One region of the Nocardia sp. NPDC055053 genome, then DNA from elsewhere that is predicted to be linked to it. Evidence: riboswitches for the same ligand, from Rfam matches in the RefSeq annotation. Region 1 holds a riboswitch; each other region holds the start of a gene.
What was found. A riboswitch is a leader RNA that binds a small molecule or an ion and turns the genes downstream of it on or off. The one in region 1 is predicted to bind S-adenosylmethionine.
Positions count from the first base shown of each region.

Region 2: it holds a riboswitch for S-adenosylmethionine, as region 1 does, so the genes downstream of both, ACWF82_RS24890 (rhodanese-like domain-containing protein) here and ACWF82_RS29870 (ABC transporter substrate-binding protein) in region 1, are expected to answer to the same signal.
Region 3: it holds a riboswitch for S-adenosylmethionine, as region 1 does, so the genes downstream of both, ACWF82_RS26195 (ABC transporter substrate-binding protein) here and ACWF82_RS29870 (ABC transporter substrate-binding protein) in region 1, are expected to answer to the same signal.
Region 4: it holds a riboswitch for S-adenosylmethionine, as region 1 does, so the genes downstream of both, ACWF82_RS30180 (aminotransferase class V-fold PLP-dependent enzyme) here and ACWF82_RS29870 (ABC transporter substrate-binding protein) in region 1, are expected to answer to the same signal.

Region 1 covers NZ_JBSGVD010000042.1:24,003-26,195, reverse strand. The annotation lists gene ACWF82_RS29875 (FMN-dependent NADH-azoreductase) at 1-510, opposite strand, end outside; SAM riboswitch class IV at 730-845, shown strand; gene ACWF82_RS29870 (ABC transporter substrate-binding protein) at 888-2,048, shown strand; gene ACWF82_RS29865 (ABC transporter permease) at 2,048-2,193, shown strand, end outside.
Region 2 covers NZ_JBSGVD010000028.1:2,197-4,389, reverse strand. The annotation lists gene ACWF82_RS24895 (O-succinylhomoserine sulfhydrylase) at 1-611, opposite strand, end outside; gene ACWF82_RS24890 (rhodanese-like domain-containing protein) at 622-1,038, opposite strand; SAM riboswitch class IV at 1,057-1,173, opposite strand; gene ACWF82_RS24885 (Rv0361 family membrane protein) at 1,219-1,677, opposite strand; gene ACWF82_RS24880 (FAD-dependent oxidoreductase) at 1,869-2,193, shown strand, end outside.
Region 3 covers NZ_JBSGVD010000031.1:6,538-8,730, forward strand. The annotation lists gene ACWF82_RS26190 (hypothetical protein) at 1-623, opposite strand, end outside; SAM riboswitch class I at 836-929, shown strand; gene ACWF82_RS26195 (ABC transporter substrate-binding protein) at 945-2,193, shown strand, end outside.
Region 4 covers NZ_JBSGVD010000043.1:40,469-42,661, forward strand. The annotation lists gene ACWF82_RS30170 (Pls/PosA family non-ribosomal peptide synthetase) at 1-418, opposite strand, end outside; gene ACWF82_RS30175 (MarR family winged helix-turn-helix transcriptional regulator) at 574-1,008, opposite strand; SAM riboswitch class IV at 1,295-1,409, shown strand; gene ACWF82_RS30180 (aminotransferase class V-fold PLP-dependent enzyme) at 1,458-2,193, shown strand, end outside.

The sequences.
Region 1 (2,193 bases):
GAACCGGAGCCAGTCCTGCACGAACGGGGTGGCGAAGTCGCTGCCGAACTGGATCGGCACGCCCGGCTGGTGCACGCCGCTGGTGTAGACGGTGACGGCGCGCTTGCCGTCGAGCAGACCGCTGTAACCGACCTCGGGATCGAAGCCGAACGCCCACCCGGGCTGGGTGACGATGTCGACGTACTGCTTGAGGATGTAGGGCACCCCGTGGTTCCAGATCGGGATGTTGACGACATAGAGATCGGCGGCGGCGAACCGGTCGAACACCGCGCGCGCCTGCTCCCAGGCGGCGACCTGTTCGGGCGTCTGCTCCGACCCGGTGAACACGGCCAGTTTGGCCGCGGCCGCGTCGGTGCCGAATTCGGGCAGACCCGCGTCGAACAGATCGAGCGTGTCGACCTGCAAGCTGGAATCCTTCGCGGCGAGCGTTTCGATGAAAGTCTGTGCGATGGCGCGAGATTGGCTGAATTCGCCGCGTGCGGAGGCATTGATGTGTAGCAGAGTGGTCATGGGGAATAGCAGTACCGAGGCCGCCGACCCTCGACAATGATTTGTCGCACGCTGCGCTGATCCTCGCCGTGCCTGCCCGGTCATTTGTCTCGAGCTGATCGCAACCAGCCGCGCCACCGATCACCGCAGCTAGAGCCGTATCCGGCTGTCCCGGAACATCATCGAATGCGATCGCACGCGTCGGATCCGTCGCTGACCTGCTGCTACATTTCGACCCACGGTCACGAGTATCAGCAGTTTCGAGCCCCGGCTCGCTGATCGGCAACCCTCGCTTGGCGGTGGGGTGCCCCGGGTGACGACCAGGCGTTCTCGAAAGGAGAGCGCAAGCGCTGAATGCCCGGGTTTCCGTGGCGTCCGGATTCGAAGGAAAATCATCAATGAGCAAGTTCTCGATCGGCTCGCGCCGTCGTTTCAAGATTGTGGCGGGCGCGCTGGCCGCGGTGAGTGTGGCGGCCGCGGTGGTCGGTTGCAGCGACGCGGGCGGTGAATCCGCGAACGGAACTGTGTATTTCGGCGTTTCCGGTCCGCGCACCGGTCCGTCCGCCGAGTACGGCCGGCTGTGGCAGCAGGGCTTCGACCTCGCCCTCGACGAGATCAACGCCGCGGGCGGCATCAATGGCCGCAAGGTCGAATTGAAGTGGGAGGACTCGCAATCCGATCCCAAGCAGACCGTGCCGATCGCCACCAAGTTCGTCGACGACTCCTCGATCATCGCCGAGCTCGGTGACTTCTCCTCGCCCGCCTCGATCGCCGCGTCGCCGATCTACAACCGCGGCAAGCTCGTCCAGTACGGCTTCACCAACTCCGCGGTGGACTTCACCAAGGCGGGTGCCTACTCGTGGAGCCCGTCCATCACCCTCGATGTGTTCCAGGAGCGCAATGCCGAGTGGGTGAGCAAGAAGGCCAAGAAGGTGTCGGTGGTCTATCTCGAAACCGACTGGGGCAAGCAGGCATTCCAGTTCTTCGAGAAGTTCGCCGAGCAGAAGGGCGTCGAGATCGCCTACTCCTCGCCGATCCTGCCCGACTCCACCGATGTGAAGCCGATCCTGATCAAGGGCCGCGAGGCGAACCCGGAGGCGTTCGTGCACCTCGGGTACGGTCCCGACGGCGCGCTGGTGGTCAAGCAGCTGCGTGACGTCGGCTTCACCGGTCAGTTCTTCGGTGGCCAGAACACCCCGCAGTTCATCTCGCTGGCGGGCGCGGCGGCCGAGGGCGACATCGTCAACGGCATCTTCAGCCCGGCCGATCCCGACCCGAAGGTGCAGGACTTCGTCACCAAGTTCCGCGCGAAGTTCAACACCGACCCGGGCGACTTCAACGTCTACGCCTACGACGCCCTGAATGTGGTGGTGCAGGCGGCCAAGAAGGGCGGGGCCACTCGCGAAGGCGTCCTCGATGGCTTGAAGACCGAAACCCGGTTCACCGGAATCGGGCTCGGCACTTTCGCTTTCGATCAGGAGACCCGGCGCCCGAAGGGCGTGACCCCGCGTGAACTGGTGCTGACGGGCGGAAAGTTCGTCCCGACCGGCAATCGCTGATGTTCGACACGCTCGTCGCCGGTGTGGTCCATGGCAATGCGTACGCGCTGCTCGCCGTTGGCATCACCCTCATCTTCGGCGTCACCAATGTCATCAACTTCGCGCACGGTGCCGTCTTCGCGCTCGGGTCGATCCTGGGCTGGTG
Region 2 (2,193 bases), on a different contig from region 1:
AAGCCGCGCTGTAGCAGCGGGGTGGCGAAGACGTTGTCCAGCACCACCTTCGCGCCCGCGGCGTGCGCGAGCTCGGTGACCTTGCGGACGTCGACAAGGGTCTGCATCGGGTTGGCCGGGGTCTCGAAGAACACGGCCTGGGTGGGCACCGAGAGCGCCTGCTCCCACTGCTCGAGGTCGTCACCGTCGACGAAGACGGTCTCGACACCCCAGCGCGGCAGGATCTCGTTGCACACCACGAAGCACGAGCCGAACAGGCTGCGCGCGGCGACGAGGCGATCGCCCGCCTTCAGCAGCGCGCCGAGCGCGGTGAACACCGCGGACATGCCGGAGGCGGTCGCGAACGCGGCCTCGGCGCCGTCGAGCAGCCGGATGCGCTCCTCGAACATCGCCACGGTCGGGTTGCCGTAGCGGGAGTAGACGAAGTGCTCGACCTCGCCGGTGAACGAGGCCTCGGCGGCCTCGGCGCTCTCGTAGACGAATCCCGAGGTCAGGTACAGCGCCTCGGAGGTCTCCTCGAAGCCGGAGCGGCGCAGGCCGCCGCGGACACCGAGGGTGGCCGGGCCGACGCCCTCGGGCAGTGGCTTGTCGAACGAACCACCGGTGATCATGCGTTTCTCCTTATGCCTGACGCCACGGCAGGCCGACCGCGCGCCAGCCGGTGCTGCCGCGCTGCCCGAACGCGTCGGGGCCGCCCTCGAAACCGTCGAGCACGTTGTAGGACGGGGCGATGCCCGCCGCGGTCGCCACGGTCGCGGCGCCGATGGAGCGCTGACCGGAGCGACACAGGAACACCACGGGCGCGTCGTCCGGCCGCCCGGCCAGCGCCTGCTCTAGCTCGGCGCCGAAGTTCGGGTTGCGGGTTCCGGTGCCGTCGACCCACTCGATGAAGTGGGCCGGGCGCTCGATGGAGCTGGTGTCGGGGATGCCGATGTGTGCCCACTCACCTTCGGTGCGCACGTCGACCAGCACCGCGCCCGGATGCTCGGTCAGGATCTCCCACGCCTTCTCAGGGGTGATGTCGCCGGCGTAAGTCATGTCGAAACCTCCTGCGTGAATCCGCTCTTGCCGTGGCGGTTGTCCGGCGCACGGCCAGGTCGTCACCCGGAGCACCCCACCGCGGAGGAGGGTTGCCGACCAGCGAGCCGGGGCTTGGTACTGGTACTCATGACCTTGCGAACTGAGATTGCCCCGGCACAGGTCACCGTGTCAAACGGTTCATGGTGTGCAGACCAGCCAGGCGCCGTCGACCCGGGTCAGGTTCCAGGTGCTGGTGGACGACGTGTCGCCGATCTGCACGGTGGCGTCGATCTTGGCGCGGTCGCCGTTGACGGTCGCCTTGTCGAAACCCTTCTTGTCGATCGTCACGGCCGATTTCGGGCCGCCGAGCCGTTCGGAGAGGCCGGATTTCTCCTCGTCGAAGCCGGGGCACGCGACACCGGGCGGCGGACGCAGCTCACTGCGCGAGCGCGCGTCGATATAGTTGGAGACGGCGGCCGTGAGCCGGTCGGCCTCTGTGACATTTTTCTCAGCGGGTGAGAGCAGCCCACCGAGCACGATGCCGATGAGCACGACCACCGCGATCACCGCGGCCGCTACGAACGGGACGACGGAACGCTTGTCGGTCTGATCCACCACGATGGGCTGGTCTTCCGAGCCTGATTGTTCCTCGTTCATGCTGTAATCCTGACAGACCGGGCGCGGGCAACCGCACCGCGCGCCGGGTGGCCACAACGCCGCAGATAGAATCGCCTTCGAATGCGGCCTGCTGCCGACGTCGAAGGCAGCTGCCAGCCGCCGGATCGCCAACTTAGCCTAAGCTAAATTGACGCCGTCAACAGTTCTCGACCAAAGGGTGCGCGTAGAAAATGACCGAACAGAGTGCAGCGACCCGCCCGCTCCGCATTGCGATCGTGGGCGCAGGACCGGCCGGTATCTACGCCGCCGACGCCTTGATGAAGTCCGATGCCGACGTGAGCATCGACCTCTACGAGCGCATGCCCGCGCCCTTCGGCCTGATCCGCTACGGCGTCGCGCCCGACCACCCGCGCATCAAGGGCATCATCACCGCCCTGCACAAGGTCCTCGACAAGGACCAGGTGCGGCTGCTCGGCAACATCGACTACGGCACCGACATCACCCTGGATGATCTGCGCCAGTTCTACGACGCGGTGATCTTCTCCACCGGCGCCA
Region 3 (2,193 bases), on a different contig from region 1:
GCGGCCAGAACGGTGCCGTGGCCGGTGTCGACCGGGACCGCGCGCACGCCGCCGACAGGGATGGCGGTGAACAGGAAGTCGCGGATGGCGGTTTCGGCGAGGGGGCGCAGTTCGACGGGTACCTCGGGCGGGACCGTCGCGCGGACGATGTCGGTGATCGAGCCCATCGAGGCCAGGCCGCCGCGGCCGGTGCTGATGTTGAGCCAGGCCACCTGCATGCCGGAGGTCTTGGTGGTGGCGGTGTCCGGCGACAGGCCGTAGGGCAGGAAGGTGAACATCGTCTGGCCGGATTTCACGGCGGTGAGGTCGAGGCCGGGGATCTGGACGGTGTTCGACGGCCACGGGCCGGGGACCGCACCCGCGACGGCGGGAACGAGGCCGAGGTCGTCACCGGCGCAGTTCGCGGCGACCGTCGGATACAGGAACGGCTGGACGCCGAGCGCTTCGAGGGTGTCGACGACGGTCTGATACGCGCCGAGCAGGTCGCCGGGACCTGCCGCCTGCGCCGCCGGCGCATCCCTGGTTACCTCGGGCGCCGCCGCCGCGGTGGGCGCGGCCAGTAGCAGCGCGGCGGCACAGGCCGCCAGCGTGGTCGGTGTGGTGAAACGACGCGGCTCGGTCACGGCGTACTCCTCATGGACGCGAAGAAATCCGACGCTACTCCCGTACCGGACGCAATCCGCGCAGGTGAGATGACACCGAGCCGTCGGCGCGTCGCACAGTGTGCCCGAGTACGCCGCTGGTTCCAAGCTCTGCGCTCACGCTGATCCTTACCGTTGTGAAGGATCCCGGCAGTGCCACATGCTGATTCGGTACCGGCCCCTGCGGCCGGTCGTACCCATCCAGAGCGACCGAGAGACCTGGCTCGATGACGTCGCAGCAACCCGCCCGCTCCCGGGTGTGGGTGCTTCCGCCGGGTTCGATGGAGGAAGAAAGTGCACCCCGTGATCGGTCCCCGTCATCGTCTCGCCGCCGTCGCCGGCGTCCTCGCCGTCGCCACCTCCGTGGTCGCGTGCGGTAGCGACAGCGCAGGCTCGGGTGGGCAGGCCGGTCCGCCGCAGCCGGGCGGCACGCTGCGGTACGGCCTGTCACAGGCGCCGTCGTGCTCAGATCCGGCGCAGGCGGGCTCGAACCAGTCCATCTACGTCGCTCGTCAGATCGTCGACTCGCTCACCGACCAGGACCCGAAGACCGGCGCGATCACGCCGTGGCTGGCCACGAGCTGGGAGGTCAGCTCCGACGCGAAGGTGTTCACGTTCACGCTCGCCGACGGCGTCACCTTCAGCGACGGCACCCCGCTCACCGCGGACTCGGTGCGCGACACCTTCGACGCGGTCGTGAAGCTCGGTGGCGCGAAGGCGCCGCTCGGCTCGAGTTACCTCACCAACTACGTCGGTACGACCGCGGTCGACAAGCTCACCGCCCGAGTGGAATTCAGCCAGCCCAACGCCCAGTTCCTGCAGGCCTCGTCTACGCCGCAGCTCGGCATCCTGGCCAAGGCGACCAATGGCAAACCGGCCGAGGCCAGGTGCGCGGGCGACAATATCGGCAGCGGGCCGTTCACCTACGCCGGCTACAAGCAGGACGTCTCGGTGACGCTGGCGAAGCGGGCCGGATATCGCTGGGGCTCGGCGGTATTCGGACATGAGGGCGAGGCGTACCTGGACCGGATCGAATTCACCGTCGTCCCCGAATCCGGGGTGCGCACCGGCAGTCTCGTCTCCGGCCAGCTCGACGCGATCAGTGACGCGCTGCCCCAGGACGCGCCGCAGATCGAGGCGGTCGGCGGCCAGGTGCTGTCCACGTCCAACCCCGGCACGCCGTTCGGCCTGCACCCCAACGTGACTCGTGGTCCGCTGCGCGACCCCGCGGTGCGCCAGGCGCTGCTGCCCGCGCTGGACCGCAAGCAGCTCGTCGACACCGTGCTCGGCCCGCAGTTCAAGGTCGCGACCTCGACCCTGGCCTCGGCGACACCCGCCTACGCGGATCTCTCGGCACAGCTGCCCAACGACCCGGCCAAGGCGAAGTCGATCCTCGACCAGGCAGGCTGGGTTCCCGGCGCCGACGGCATCCGGACGAAGAACGGTGAGCGACTGAGCTTCTCGGTGACGTTCAGCCAGGTGTTCGCGGGCAACCAGGCGATCCTGGAGCTGGTGCAGCAGCAGCTTCGCCAGGTGGGCGTCGACCTGACAC
Region 4 (2,193 bases), on a different contig from region 1:
CGGTGGCCGACTCGATGCCATCGGCGGTGGCCAGGGCGCTCACCCTGGCCTCGCCGAACACCAGCCTGGCGCGTTCCTCCGGGTCGTCGGCGTCGACGGGCACATAGGCGGCGCCGCAGTAGAGGGCGGCCAGGATCGTCACGTACAGCGCCGCGCTGCCCGAGGGCATCCGCACGCCGACCCGGTCGCCCGGTCGCACGCCCGCCGCGGTGAGCTCGGCCATCCTGGCCTCGATCGCGGCGATCAGTTCCATATAGCTGAGCACGACGGTGCCGTCGTCGATGGCGGGTGCGCCGGGATGAGCCAGGGCGGTGCTGGTCAGGATGTCCACCAGGGTGCGTGGCGGCGCGGCCAGGTCGGCGCGCAACAGTGGGTCACGCAACCGGCCGGCCGGGTCCTCAGTGCGTGGCTCGAGCATGGCGCTCAGTCCACCTCTCATCGGTTGACCCCCATCGGTGTCGTCTGTTGTTTCACGGTCGGGTTACCGGAGGGCAAACGGGATGGTCACCAGGTGCCAACGGTACTCGGAGAAGGTGTGGCGCTACGGCACCGTGAGGCGTGCCGCGGCGCGGATCACGACGGCGATTCCGGGATTTCGCCGAGCGCGGTGAGCGTCAGCCGGTGCAGTGCGCGCTGTTCGTCGGCGTCGAGCCGCTCGAGCACCCGCGCGGTGGCATCGGCGATGAGGCGGTCGGTGCGCTTGCACTGCTTGCGCCCGGCATCGGTGATCCGCAGCCGGTACTTGCGGCGGTCCTTGCCGTCGCGGGTGCGCTCTACCAGGCCTGCGCGTTCGAGCGCGTCGACCAGCCGGACGACTTCGCTGCGGTCGATACCGAGCGCGTCGCCGACCTTCTTCTGTGTCAGGTCGGCGTTCTCCGCGATGAAGGTGAGCACCCAGTGATCGCGCAGCGGCACGTCGATCTCGGCGTGCAGTGCCTTGGTGAGCCGTCCGAGCGCGTACACCGGGTAGCGCGGCAGGCCGCGGACGGAGTTCGTGTTCGTGGACATGACGGCCACTCTAACAAATAGTGGGGAGACTCAATCATTTGGGTCATCCATCATGGATTGGGCAGATCATTGGGCTGTGATTGCGTAGTGGGCAACCTGACGGCAATCAATGCCTGTGCTCAGGGTGGCCGGTCATGTTGCGGGCGTTGGTATTACGTCGTCGGCGCGCGTGATGTTCCGGCGTGGGGCTGTCGCGCCGATCTTCGCGACGCCCGGCCGCTTCGGTTCGGGCGTGGCGATTCGGGTGGTTGACAGGTCGCGGGATCGTCTGTCACTCTCGTCAACAGGTCACGAGTACCAGCGACAAGCCCCGGCTAGCTGGTCGGCAACCCTCCTCCGCGGTGGGGTGCTCCGGGTGACGACCAGGCCGCCGTCCGCAGTGGGCGCGGCAAGCGCGGACTCGCAGCACCCTTTTCGGGAACGAGTCCCTGAGCCGACGGGATTTCGTCATGACCGCAGTAATCGACCCCACCTGTGCCCTGGCCGCCGTGTCCGGCGCCGACCTGCAGGTTCCGCTCGTGCAAGGCGGGACAAGCACCTACGCCAACTTCGACTACGCGGCGAGCGCGCCCGCGTTGCGGCAGGTCACCGACCGGATTTCGCGGCTGCTGCCGTACTACGCCAGCGTGCACCGCGGCGCCGGCTACGCTTCGCGGATCTCCACCGAGTGCTACGAGGCCTCCCGTGGCGCGGTCGCCCGGTTCGTCGACGCCTGTGACGACCAGGTCGTCGTGTTCACCCGCAACACCACCGATTCGCTGAACCTGCTGGCAGGCTGCGTGCCCGGCGAGACCGTCGTGCTCGATATCGAGCATCACGCGAACTTCCTGCCGTGGACTGCGCACGGGCGTCGCGTCGTGCAGGCCGCCGACACCGTCGAGGAGACGATCCGGCGGGTCGTCGCCGAATTGTGCAGCAAGCCCGCCGCGTTGCTCGCGGTGACCGGGGCTTCCAATGTGACCGGTGAGGTGCTGCCGCTGGAGCGGCTGGCCACCATCGCCCACCTGTGTGGCGCGCGGATTCTCGTCGACGCGGCGCAGCTGGCCCCGCATCGCCGGATCTCCTTGCGCGAGAACGGGATCGACTATCTCGCCTTCTCCGGGCACAAGCTGTACGCGCCGTTCGGCGCCGGTGTGCTGGTCGGCAAGCGGGACTGGCTCGACGCGGGCGCGCCGTACCTGGCCG